DNA from 2 places in the Oerskovia enterophila genome. Region 2 is predicted to be linked to the other one. Evidence: riboswitches for the same ligand, from Rfam matches in the RefSeq annotation. Region 2 holds a riboswitch; the other holds the start of a gene.
What was found. A riboswitch is a leader RNA that binds a small molecule or an ion and turns the genes downstream of it on or off. The one in region 2 is predicted to bind FMN.
Positions count from the first base shown of each region.

Region 1 (6,458 bases), on a different contig from region 2:
GTGCCGTCGTCGTTGACGAGCTCGGCGATCCCCCCGACCTCGCCCGCCCCGGCCAGGCGCACCAGGTCGACCGCGGCCTCGGTGTGCCCGGCACGGTGCAGCACCCCGCCCGGCACGGCCCGCAGGGGCAGGACGTGCCCGGGGCGGATGAGGTCGCCCGAGCCCGAGGCGGGGTCGGCCAGGACGTGCAGGGTCCGGGCCCGGTCGGCCGCGGAGATGCCCGTGGTCACGCCCGTGGCCGCGTCGACCGTGACCGTGTACGCCGTGCGCCGCGGGTCCTGGCTGTGCGGGACCATGAGCGGCAGGTCCAGGGCGTCGGCGCGCGCGGCCGGCATGGGCGCGCACAGGTAGCCCGAGGAGTGACGGATCGTCCACGCGACCCACTCGGGGGTCACGGTGCGGGCCGCGAAGATCACGTCGGCCTCGTTCTCACGGTCCGGGGAGTCGGCGACCAGGACGGGGCGCCCCGCGCGGATCGCGTCCAGGGCCTCCTCGATGGTGCCGGTACGCACGGGGTCCACGTGCGGGGCCGAGGCGGGGACGGCGCGTGCGGCGGGGTCGACGGGGTCTTCACTGCCCGGGAGGGTGCTCATCGCGGTGCCCGTTCCTGTGCTGCGCTCGTGCCGAGCAGGTCGGCGGCGGTCGAGGGGGTCCTCGCGCCCGAGGCGCCGTCCCCGTGGGGCTCGCGGGCGCCGAGCAGGCGCTCGACGTACTTCGCGATCACGTCGACCTCGAGGTTGACCCGGTCGCCCGGCACGAGCGAGCCCAGGATCGTGGCCTCGAGCGTGGTGGGGATCAGCGAGACGCCGAACGTCGTCTCGCCCACGTGCGTCACGGTCAGGGAGACGCCGCTGACCGTGATCGAGCCCTTCTCCGCGACGTAGCGGGTCAGGCCCGCGGGCGCGGACAGGACCAGGTCGTCCCACCGTTCGCCCGGCGTGCGGCTCACGAGCTCGCCGACGCCGTCGACGTGGCCCTGGACGATGTGCCCGCCCAGGCGCGTGTCGGCCCGCACGGCCCGCTCGAGGTTCACCGGCGACCCGGCGGCCAGGTCGCCGAGCGCGGTGCGGCGCAGCGACTCGGGCATCACGTCGGCCGTGAACGTGCCGTCCTGACCCACACCCGTCACTGTCAGGCACACGCCGTTGACCGCGATCGAGTCGCCCAGGTGCGCGTCCGAGGTGGCCAGGGGGCCGTGCACGGTCAGGACCGCGTCGGACTCCTGACCGCCCGGGAACGCGATCTCGCGGACCGTACCGATCTCTTCGACGATTCCGGTGAACATCAGCTCTCCTGTTCGGGGGTGGTGCTGGGGACGGTGCTCGGATGGTGTGCGGGGGCAGCGGGTGAGGCACGGGCCACGACCAGGACGTCCTCGCCCAGGCGGCGCACGTCGTGCGTGACGAAGCGGGGGGCGCCCGCGAGCGTGCTCACGCCCAGGTCGCCCACCGCACCCAAGCCCGCCCCCAGCAGCACGGGGGCGAGGTAGGCGTGGATCTCGTCGACCACCCCGGCCGCGAGGAACGCGGTCGCCAGGCCGGGCCCGCCCTCGACCAGGACGTGACGCACCTCGCGAGCGCCCAGGTCGGCCAGCACGGCCCGCACGTCGCGCGTGCGCAGGTGCAGCACGGGCCCGCCCCCGTCGGCCCTCCAGGCCCCGCCCGGCGCGAGCCGCGCGTGCGCCGGAAGGCCACGGAGCCCGACGACGACCCTCACCGGCTGATGGTCGGCAAGCCCGGGCTCGGGCCCGGCCACCCCACCAGCGACCCTCACCGGCTGATGGTCGGCAAGCCCGGGCTCCAGCCCGACCACCCGCTCGTCACCGTGCGCGGCGCTCGCGGGCGAGGCGACGGGGGTGCGCGCCGTGAGCGACGGGTCGTCGGCCACGACCGTGCCGGTGCCCACGAGGATCGCGTCGACCTGCGCGCGCACCCGGTGGGCGTGCGCGCGCGCGACCGGACCGGTGATCCACTGCGAGGTGCCGTCGGGGGCCGCCACGCGCCCGTCCAGGGTCGAGGCGAGCTTGAGGGTCACGTACGGGCTCCCGCGGCGCACCGCGACCAGCCACGGGCCGAGCAGCCGTTCGCCCTCGGCCTCGCGCAACCCCGCGGCGACGCGTACCCCGGCCGCGCGCAGGCGCTCGGCGCCCCCGGTGGCGACGGGGTTCGGGTCGCCCACGGCGTAGACGACCTCGGCCACGCCCGCGTCCAGCAGCGCCTGGGCGCAGGGCCCGGTGCGTCCGGTGTGGTTGCAGGGCTCGAGCGTCAGCACGGCCGTCGCGCCGCGCACGTCCACGCCGCGCTCGCGGGCGTCGGCCAGGGCAGCGGCCTCGGCGTGCGCGGTGCCCGCGCCCCGGTGGAAGCCCTCGGCGAGCACCGCCCGGGGTGCGTCGTCCACGGGTCCGGGAGCGGCGCCGTCGGGCAGGGAGTCCGACGGGCGGGGCACGGCCCCCAGCAGGACACAGCCCACGCGCGGGTTGGGGCCGTGCGCCGGACCGCGCGCGGCCAGCTCGAGCGCGCGCACCATCGCGGCGTCGATCGTCAGGGTGGGCCTGGCGCCCATACGTCCTCCTCCCGGTGAGCACGACGCTCCGGGGTGAGGGGTGGCGGACGCCACGGGACCCGAGGGTCCACGGACGTCACGACACCACGGCACAGGGCTCCGCCCCGCGCCGCCACGTACTTCCTCCCATCCGGACTTTCACCGTCGGTCCTGGAGTTCCACCAGGTCAACCACGCCGAGGCGTGGGTCGCGGACTGTCACCGCCGGCTCGGAATTACACCGACCCCGGAGCACGTGTGTGCGTACTGCTCATGCTGTCGAGCCCGGACCCCGCCCACCGAAGGTGCGCGCCGGGCCCGGCTTCTCGTCTCCACCCAGCATGCCACACCGGCGTTCGACGGCGGGCACGCGGACCTGCCCGTCCCGCGGGCTGGACCGATGTGAACGACGTCAGTGCGCGTGGCCCTCCGCGAGCGCCCGCAGGGCCGCGATCTCCTCGGGGATGTTCTCCGCCCCGTAGACCGCCGAGCCCGCGACGAACACGTTGGCCCCGGCCTCGGCCGCGCGCTCGATCGTGGCGCGCGAGACGCCGCCGTCGACCTGGATCCACACGTCGAGGCCGGCCTCGGACACGGCGTCGCGGATGCGGCGGATCTTGGGCAGCGTGCCCTCGATGAAGGACTGGCCGCCGAAGCCCGGCTCGACCGTCATGACCAGGAGCATGTCGAACTCGGGCAGCAGGTCCAGGAACGGCTCGACCGACGTCGCGGGGCGCAGCGCGAGGCCCGCGCGCGAGCCCAGGCGGCGCAGCTCGCGCGCCAGGCGCACGGGGGCCGTGGCGGCCTCGGCGTGGAAGGTGACGGACGCGGCGCCGGCCTCGGCGTAGCCGGGAGCCCAGCGGTCCGGGTCGGCGATCATCAGGTGCGCGTCGATCGGCACCGGGGACACCTGGGCCAGGCGCTCGAAGATCGGCAGCCCCAGGGTCAGGTTGGGCACGAAGTGGTTGTCCATCACGTCGACGTGCGCGTAGTCGGCGGTCGCGATCGCGCCCAGGTCGCGCTCGAGGTTCGCGAAGTCGGCGGACAGGATGCTGGGGGCGATGAGTGCGGACATGGGCACCAGCCTAGAGTGCACCCGCTCCGCGTGCGGAGACGCGGAACGGCCGGGCCGGGTGGCCTTCACCACCCGGCACGGCCGCGGACGGCAGCGCTCAGGCCCGACGGCGCAGCAGCGTCAGGTGCATCGCGTCGGTCCCGTGGACGTGCGGCCACAGCTGCACGTCGGTGCGGTCCGCGAGGGGGATGTCGTCCCCCGCGACCTGCCGCACGGCCGCGGCCGCGTCGAGGACCTCGACGTCGTCGCGCCCGGCCAGGACGTCCTTGACCACGAGCTGGGTCTCCGCCAGGTGCGGGGAGCACGTGACGTACCCGACGACGCCGCCGGGGCGCACGGCGTCCAGGGCCGAGCCGAGGAGCTCGCGCTGCAGCGTCGTGAGGGTCGCGATGTCGCCGGGGGTGCGGCGCCAGCGCGACTCGGGGCGCCGGCGCAGCGCCCCCAGACCGGTGCAGGGCGCGTCGACCAGGACGCGGTCGTACGCGCCGGGCTCCTCGACCCCCACCCGGCGACCGTCGCCCACCTGCACGCGCTCGACCGCGTCCGCCGGCACGGCCGCGAGCGCCTGCTCGACCAGGCGGGCCCGGTGCGGGGCGACCTCGTTCGCGACGATGCGTGCGCCCTGCTCGCCCGCGAGGGACGCCAGGAGCGCGGCCTTGCCGCCGGGGCCCGCGCACAGGTCGAGCCAGCGCTCGTCGGGGTTGGCTGCGCCGGGCAGGTCGCCCGCCGTACCACCGGTGCCGGCGCCTGCAGTGGGCAGCGTGGGCACCGCGGCGAACGCGAGCGTCACGAGCTGGCTGCCCTCGTCCTGGACGCCCGCGGCCCCGTGGCGGACCGCGGGGATCGCGGCCGGGTCCGAGCCGGACAGGACCAGGGCCGTGGGCGCCCAGCGCCCGGGGGCCGTGGTGGCGTCCCCGCGCACGTCGTGCGTGACCTCGCCCGCGAGGCGCTCGCGGCTGACCAGGCCGGGGCGCGCGACGAGGGTCACCCGGGGTGCGGTGTTGTCGGCCTCGAGGAGCTCGGCCAGGTCGTCGGCCGAGCGTCCCGTGCCGACCAGTGCCTCGCGCATGGCGCGGGCGATCCACACGGGGTGGGACTGGGTGATCGCGAGGCGCGTGACGTCGTCGGGCGCGTCGGCGGAGATGACCTCGAGCCACTCCTCGAGGGTCGAGCGCGAGATCTTGCGCAGGACCGCGTTGACGAACTGGGCGCTGCCCGCCCCGGCGCGGGCGCGGGCCAGGCCCACGGTCTCCGAGACGGCCGCGTGCTGGGCCACGCGCATGCCCAGGAGCTGGTGGGCGCCCAGGCGCAGCAGGTCGAGCACGTTCGGGTCGACCTGGTCGAGCGGTCGGTCCACGCACCGGGAGACGATCGCGTCGTAGCGCCCGCGCAGGCGCAGGGTGCCGTAGGCGAGCTCGGTCGCGAAGGCCGCGTCGCGCCCGCGGATGCCGCGCACGCGCAGCAGGGGCGGCAGGACGAGGTTCGCGTAGGCGTCGGAGGACGCGACCTCCTGCAGGACGTCGAACGCGACGTTGCGCGCGGGGTCGGTCACCTTGGCCCGCTGGGAGGGCGCCGACTCCGACCGCTGGCCCGCGCCCCGGGCGCGGGCCGCGCCGCGCTCGCGGCCCTGGGCGTCGCGGCGGTCGCCGCCGGGCCGGTCGGGTCCGGTGCCCCCGCCGCGCTGGGGGCTTCCGGGGGTGCGTGCCTCGCCGCTCATGCGTGGTCCTTCGTGTCGTCGGGGATCCCCAGGACGACGTGGTCGCCCAGGCGGGCGCCGCGGGCCCAGTCGGTCGCGGCCATGTGCTTCTTGCCCACGGGGGCGACCTCGCCGAGCGCGACCGCGTGCGTGCCGGTGCCCACGAGGACCTCGCGCTTGCCGGCGCGCAGCTCGCCGGGGGCCAGGTCCTGCACGTCGGGGCGCGGCGCGACGGGTCCCAGGCCCAGGCGGGCGCCGTCGGGCAGCGTGGTCCAGGCCCCGGGTGCGGGCGTGCAGCCGCGCACCTGACGGTCGATCGCGAGAGCCGGGTGGGCCCAGTGCACGCGCGCGTCCTCCGGGAGGAGCTTGGCGGCGGTGCTGACGCCCTCGGCGGGCTGGGCGACCGGGGAGGCCACGCCGTCCTCGATCGCGTCGAGCGTGGCCACGAGCAGGCCGGCCCCCGAGGTCGCAAGGCGTCCCAGGAGGTCGCCCGCGGTGTCGCGGGGGCGGATGGTCTCGGTCGCGGTGCCCAGCACGGGGCCGGTGTCCAGGCCCTCCTCGAGGAGGAAGGTCGTGGCGCCGGTGACCTCGTCGCCCGCGATGATCGCGCGCTGCACGGGGGCCGCGCCGCGCCAGGCAGGCAGCACCGAGAAGTGCAGGTTGACCCAGCCGTAGCGGGGCACGTCGAGCACCTCGCGGCGCAGGATCTGCCCGTACGCCACGACGGGTGCGCAGTCGATCTCGAGGGCCTCGAGCCGGGCGACGAACTCCGCGCCGCGGGGCCGGTCGGTGATGACCGGGATCCCGGCCTCCTCGGCCCGGACCCGCACGGGGCTCGGGGTCAGCTTGCGGCCGCGGCCCGAGGGCGCGTCGGCGCGGGTGAGGACGGCGACCACCTCGTGCCGGGAGTCGATCAGGGCATCGAGGGCCGGGACGGCCGCTTCCGGGGTTCCGGCGAAGAGCACACGCATGGGGCGAGTCTAGGCGGTGCACCCCTACGGGCAGGGACGGCGATGCCCCGCGGGCGGCCCGGACCGGGCGGTGCGCGGGGCCCGGTGCGGCGTGAGCGCCCGGGCCGGGTCAGGGCGCGGATCAGGCCGTGGCGACCTGGACGCCGAGCTCCCGCAGCCTCGCTCGCAGCCCCTCG
Region 1 covers NZ_JBIVFZ010000003.1:26,058-32,515, forward strand. The annotation lists gene ribB (3,4-dihydroxy-2-butanone-4-phosphate synthase) at 1-593, opposite strand, end outside; gene ACIPWA_RS09480 (riboflavin synthase) at 590-1,285, opposite strand; gene ribD (bifunctional diaminohydroxyphosphoribosylaminopyrimidine deaminase/5-amino-6-(5-phosphoribosylamino)uracil reductase RibD) at 1,285-2,562, opposite strand; FMN riboswitch at 2,675-2,800, opposite strand; gene rpe (ribulose-phosphate 3-epimerase) at 2,953-3,615, opposite strand; gene ACIPWA_RS09495 (RsmB/NOP family class I SAM-dependent RNA methyltransferase) at 3,713-5,332, opposite strand; gene fmt (methionyl-tRNA formyltransferase) at 5,329-6,282, opposite strand; gene ACIPWA_RS09505 (HAD family hydrolase) at 6,404-6,458, opposite strand, start outside.
Region 1: it holds a riboswitch for FMN, as region 2 does, so the genes downstream of both, ribD (bifunctional diaminohydroxyphosphoribosylaminopyrimidine deaminase/5-amino-6-(5-phosphoribosylamino)uracil reductase RibD) here and pnuC (nicotinamide riboside transporter PnuC) in region 2, are expected to answer to the same signal.

Region 2 (6,458 bases):
AACGCGAGCCACCACCAGGCCGCGACACGGCCACGCCCCGGCAGCCGCGCGAGGAACCACAGCGCGAGCGCGTCCAGCGCGACGATCAGCACGAGGAACTGCGCGTAGTACGCCTCGAACGACGTCCCCACGAGAGCGGGGGCAGAGACCGGCACGAGCGCCCCGACCGGGTAGACCCAGTCGTAGTCGAGCACGGGCCAGATCCCGCGGTCCCAGCCTGCGCGCGCCCAGACCCGGTAGAGCTGCACGTCGCCGGAGATCCGGTACCCCCAGCTCAGGGCATCGACGACGAGCCAGGCGTGCACGAGCACGAAGCCCGCGACCAGGGCCCACGGCGAGCGCAGGGCCCAGGCGAGGAACCGGCGTCCGGTCGAGGCGGGCCGGGCGGCGGAGGTCTCGGGCACGGGCTCATCGTCGCACGACGGCGCCACTCACCCGGGGGGCGCGACACGCCCTGGACGCCGCACGCCGTCGGGCACGAAGAAGCGGCCCGGCCGGAGGCGAAGGGGACCTCCGGGCGGGCCGCCGGTCGCGCGATGAGGCAGCACCGCGCGACGCGAGGGGAAGGACTCAGGCGCGCAGGATCAGCGCGTCCCCCTGGCCGCCGCCGCCGCACAGCGCGGCGGCGCCCACGCCACCCCCGCGGCGCTGGAGGGCGAGGGCCAGGTGCAGGGCCAGGCGCGCGCCCGACGCGCCGACCGGGTGACCCAGGGCGATCGCGCCGCCGTCGGCGTTGACGACCGCGTGATCGATCCCGAGGTCCTCGACCGACTGGAGCGCGACGGCCGCGAAGGCCTCGTTGATCTCGACCAGGTCGAGCTCGTCGGCCTTCATGCCCTCGCGCTCGAGCGCATGCTCGATCGCGCGGGCGGGCTGGGAGTGCAGCGAGCTGTCGGGGCCCGCGACCTGGCCGGCCGACCGGATCTCGGCCAGCCACGTGAGGCCGCGCGAGACCGCGAAGGCCTTGCTGACGACCACGACCGCCGCGGCGCCGTCGGACAGCGGGGACGACGAGCCGGCGGTGATGGTGCCGTCCGCGACGAACGCGGGACGCAGGCGGGCGAGCGCCTCGACCGTGGTGCCGGGACGGATGCCCTCGTCGTCGGCGACGACCACGGGCTCGCCCTTGCGCTGCGGGACCGTGACCGGGGCGATCTCCTCGGCCAGGCGCCCTTCCGTGCGGGCCGCGGCCGCGAGGGCGTGCGAGCGGGCAGCGTACTCGTCCTGCTCGGCGCGGCCGATGCCGCGCGTGGTGCAGCCGCGGTCGGTGGCCTCGCCCATGATCTGACCGTCGAACGGGTCGCGCAGGCCGTCGTGCGTGAGCGAGTCCGCCATGGTCACGTCTCCGAACGCGAAGCCCTTGCGCGAGCCGAGCACGAGGTGCGGCGCGTTCGTCATGGACTCCTGGCCGCCCGCGACGACGACCGACGCCTCGCCGGTGCGGACCAGGCGCGCCGCGTCGATGATCGCGGTCAGGCCCGACAGGCACAGCTTGTTGATCGTGACCGTGGGGACGTCCCAGCCGATCCCGGCCGCGATCGCGGCCTGACGGGCCGGACCCTGGCCGCCGCCCGCCTGGATGACCTGGCCCATGATCACGGCGTCGACGTCGGAGGCCGCGACGCCCGCGGCGTCGAGCGCGCCGCGGATCGCGTGCGCGCCCAGCTCGTTCGCCGACAGGGACGCGAGCGCACCCTGGAAGCGCGTGAACGGCGTGCGCGCACCGTGCAGGAGGACGGGGACGTGGGCGTCGTTGCTCATGAGGTGCTCCGTGGGGGAAGGGGACCCGGCGCCGTGCGTGTCAGGTGAACGAGGAGGTCCGGTACGGCGCCGGGTGGTCTTGTGGTGTCGACGGGTGGCCGCTGCGGGCCAGGTGTGGCAGGAGAGGGTGCGGCGCTCCCGGTACGGGGAGCGCCGCCGGTGAGGGGCTACACGAACGCCGAGACGCCCGTGATGTCGCGACCCACGATGAGGGCCTGGACGCTCTCGGTGCCCTCGTAGGTGTGCAGGGCCTCGATGTCCGCGAAGTGCCGCGCGACGCGGTTCGCGAGGAGGATGCCGTTGCCGCCCAGCATGTCGCGCGCGCTCGCGGCGATCTCGCGCGCGCCGCGCGTGCTCGTGTACTTGGCGATCGACGCCTGCGGGCCGGAGAGCTGCCCGGCCTCGTCGAGGCGGGTCATCTGCGCGACCAGGAGCTGCATCTGGGTGAGGGTCGAGAGCATGCGGGTCAGCCGCTCCTGGACCATCTGGTTGGCCGCGAGCGGGCGGCCGAACTGGACGCGCTGCGTGGCGTAGGCGACGGCCGTCTCGTAGCAGGCGGTCGCGTGCCCGACGGCGGACCAGGCCACCCCGAGACGGGTCGCCTGGAGCACGCGGCCGGTGTCCTTGAACGACCGCCCGCCCGGGAGCATGGCCGAGGCCGGGACGAACACGTCGGTCAGGACGATGTGGGCCTGCCAGATCGCGCGGAGCGAGACCTTGCCCTCGATGGTCGTGGCCGCGTAGCCCGGGGTGTCCTGGGGCACGAGGAACCCGTGCACCTGGTTGTCGCCCTCGTCGCCGACAAGTCGCGCCCAGAGCACGGTGATGTCACCGCACGACCCGAAGCCGATCCACTTCTTCTCGCCGTCGATCACGAAGCCCTCGACGCCGTCGCGGGTCTCGCGGCGGGCCGTGGTCTCGAGCGAGACCGAGTCCGAGCCGTGCGTGGGCTCGGTCAGGGCGAACGCGCCGAGCTTCTCGCCGCGCGCGAGCGGGCCGAGCCACTCGGCCTTCTGCTCGTCCGAGCCGAGGAGCTGGATCGAGCGCAGCGCGAGGCCGCCCTGGACACCGCAGATGGTCGCGACCGAGCCGTCGCCGCGCGACATCTCCATCTCGGCGAGACCGGCGCCCATGAGGCTGATCCGCGGCGCACCGGGGACGTCGACGCCGTCGCGCAGGAAGTCGAGCTCGCCCATGCGCTTGGCCAGACCGAACGGCACCTCGGCGCGCTCCCAGTACCCGTCGATCACGGGCAGGACCTCGTCCTGGACGAACGTGCGGACCCGCTGCTGCAGGTCGCGGTCGGCATCGGTCGCGTCCGAGAACGCGCCGGCGTAGTCGATGCCGAGCGGCTGCGAGAGGTCGTAGTCCGGCTCGGTCACGTTCTGGCGGACGGGGTTCTCGATCGTCATGGGGGATGCTCCCGGTGTCGGGCCGGACGTCGGTGTCGGGCGATTCCCCCCATGGTGCGTGATATCCCGTCTCAGGTCAAGAGACGGGGTATCACGGGCGGGCCCGGTGCCCGGCCTGACCAGGGGGAGCGCTCAGGCCCGCGCAGCCCCGGCGATGTTCACGAGCCAGCTCACGCCGAACCCGTCGACGCACATGCCGAACGCGTCTCCCCACGGCGCGACCTCGAGCGGCACGGTCACGCTCCCGCTCGACGAGAGCTTGTCCCAGTAGCCGCGCAGCTCGGCGTCGTCGGACTGCTCGCCGCTCAGCGAGATCGAGAAGCCGGCGCCGGTCGGGACCTCCATCGAGCTCGGGGTGTCCGCGGCCATGAGGACCAGGCCGGTGGGGGACTCGAGCTGGGAGTGCATGACCTTGTCGGCGTCGGCAGGGTCCTCGGAGGCCTGGAAGTCGGCGAACGTGCTGATCGTCACCTCGCCGCCGAACACGTCGCGGTAGAACTCGATCGCCTGCCGTGCCTCGTCGCGGAAGTTCAGGTAGGGGTTGAGTCGCGTGACCATGATGGTGTCGCCTTTCCCGTCGCGTCCTCGCGTCATCGGGCCGGAAGTGGTGCGCCCGGCGCGAGCAGGGCGCACCTTCGAGTATCCGCCCGGCCCACCCGGACGCAAGGGGTGGCTTCAGGGGGGGGTGGCGGGGGCGCTCGCCGTGACCTCCAGGGCCTTGGAGCGCCGGTCGATGCGCCACCACACGAAGAACCCGACGAGCGTGAACGCCCCGTAGAACACGTACATGAACGCGGACGCGTAGAAGCCGGCGTCGACCAGCAGGGGCACGCCCACCACGTCGACGGCCACCCAGATCAGCCAGAACTCGACCCATCCCTTGGCCATGCCGTACGTCGCGAGCAGCGAACCCATGAAGATCCAGGCGTCGGCCCACACGGGCTCGTAGGACTCGAGCATCCGGAAGATCGGGGTCAGGACGAGCGTCCCGCCCACGAGCGCCACGACGAGGAACGTTCGTTGCCGCCACGTGGCCCATCGTGGTTCGACCGACACCCCGTGGCTGTCCGCGTCGAGACCGGCCGCGTCCTGGTCGAGGCGCGCACGGGTGCGCCGCCACTGGACCCACCCGTACACCGACACGACGACGAACATGACCTGGCGCCCGGCCTGGCCGAGGAGGTTGACAGGGTTGGGCGTCGCGAACACCGCTCCGAGGAACACCGTGAGGAGCAGCAGGTTCCCGACGATCCCCACGGGCCATGCCCAGATCTTGCGCCGCATGCCGCCGAGCGCGGAGGCCAGGCCGAACCCGTTGCCCACGATCTCGCGCCACAGCAGGTGCTGGCCGCCGATCGTCAGCTGCGCGTCGAAGAGCGCGTGGAGCAGGTCCATCGATGTTCCCTCGTCCCGGGCACGTCGGCTCCGGGGTGAGGGCGGGCGTCGGGTCGGGGGAGCCCTGTCCGGGCTGCCCGACGGCGGCGCTCACCACGGCGAGACCGGTCCGGACGGTCGGGGGTGGGCACGACGATCACGTCGCGCTCAGCCCGGCCGGGGACGGCCGCGCCGCACGTGCTTCCTCCCATCCGGACTTTCACCGTCGGTCCTGGAGTTCCACCAGGTCAACCGCGCGTGGGCGCGGGTCGCGGACTGTCACCGCCGGCTCGGAATTGCACCGACCCCGGAGCACGTTCGTGCGTACTGCTTGCTGTGTGCTGCAACCGCAGATGCTACCCGTGCATTCCCGGGCTCATCGGTGCTGAGCCGAGTGCGTGGTTCGGCTGCGACACGCCCGGCGAGTCGCAGCCGAATCAAGCACCCAACGCGTCGCGCACGGCCTGGGCCACCTCGTCGGGGTCGGCGTCGCCGTCGAGCACGGTCACCACGACGCGGCGGGTCGGTGCGGTGCCGGCAGCAGCGGGGGCAGCCCGGTCGGCCTCGCCCGCCGTGATCTCGGTGCCTACCGTGCCCACCCTGCTCTCGGCACCTGCCGTGCGCGCCGGTGCAGGCGACGTGGACGCGGTGGTGGGCTCCGCCGTCGGGCCCGCGGGGTTGCGCGCCGCGCGGCGCAGGTCCGCGAACGCCTCCTCGAGCTCGGGGCGCAGGTCCTGGTCGGGGTCGCGCAGCCAGCGGCGCAGGATCGCGTTGTGCACCGCGACGACCGACGCCGCGAACGCGACCGACGCGGTCGAGTGCCGGGTGTCGGCGGGCAGGGTGTCGCGCAGGTAGGACGTGAACGCGCGCTCGTAGCGGTGCGTGGTCACGAGCTCGCGGTCGCGCAGCGCCGGCACGTCCTGCAGGAGGCGGTGCCGTGCGACCGACGTCTCGCGCTGGCCCACGTGGTGGTCGAACACGAGCCGTGCCGCCTTGCACACCTCGACGTACGGGTCGACGTTCTCGAGCTCCTCGGGGGTGACGCCGCGGGCGGCGGGCCGGGTCTCCCCGAGGAGGACCACGACGGCGTCCAGGAGCAGCTCGTGGTCCGCGAAGACCACGTCCTCCTTGGAGCGGAAACGGCGGAAGAACGTGGCCCGGCTGATCTGCGCGGCGTCGGCGATGTCCTCGACGGTCGTCTGCTCGTAGCCCTTCCGGGTGAACAGCTCGATCGCCGCGTCGACCGCCTGCGCGTGGGTGTTGCTTCGTGCGGCACTCATGAACGGGACGGTACACCGCGCGCAGCGGGCGGGGCATGCTGCGGCGGGGCCGTGGGAGAGCGCTGCTCGTCAGTCGGTCGGTGGGGCACGTCGCCCGAGGATCGGCGGTCGGTCGCCGCGCGCGGTGCTGGCGGGTTGGCGGCTGTCGCCGCGCGCCGGGCCCGACGGCGTCGCTACAGTGACGAGAGAGGCGGCGACAGGCCGACGCGACCCGGAGGCGACGCGGATGACTGACGGTGACGAGACGCGGGCAGCCGGCTCCGACGACGGAGCCGAGGGCGGCGCGGGCGAGCAGGCCGCGCGGTCGTGGAAGAGCGTCGACCACCACGCCCAGCGCGACAACCTGGGCGACCGGTTCGCGCGTGGTGGTCCCGCCGACTTCCTGTACGGGGCCGTGGTCTCGGGGTTCATGCTCGCGGTCTCGAGCACGCACGACGCGTCGAGCGACTTCGTGATGCTCGCGGTGGCCGGTGTGCTCGTGGGGTACTGGGCAGCGCACGTGTACGTGTCGGCGATCGGCGGGCGGTTCCGCGACACCGACCACACCATCACCGAGCGCCTGAGGCTCGCGTCGTCGGACGAGGTGTGGGTGCTGATCGGCGGGGTGCCCGCGCTCGGGGTCTTCCTCGTG
Region 2 covers NZ_JBIVFZ010000002.1:821,058-827,515, reverse strand. The annotation lists gene ACIPWA_RS08225 (hypothetical protein) at 1-404, opposite strand, end outside; gene ACIPWA_RS08220 (acetyl-CoA C-acyltransferase) at 571-1,761, opposite strand; gene ACIPWA_RS08215 (acyl-CoA dehydrogenase family protein) at 1,929-3,173, opposite strand; gene ACIPWA_RS08210 (VOC family protein) at 3,306-3,731, opposite strand; gene pnuC (nicotinamide riboside transporter PnuC) at 3,849-4,568, opposite strand; FMN riboswitch at 4,742-4,867, opposite strand; gene ACIPWA_RS08200 (TetR/AcrR family transcriptional regulator) at 4,985-5,827, opposite strand; gene ACIPWA_RS08195 (hypothetical protein) at 6,054-6,458, shown strand, end outside.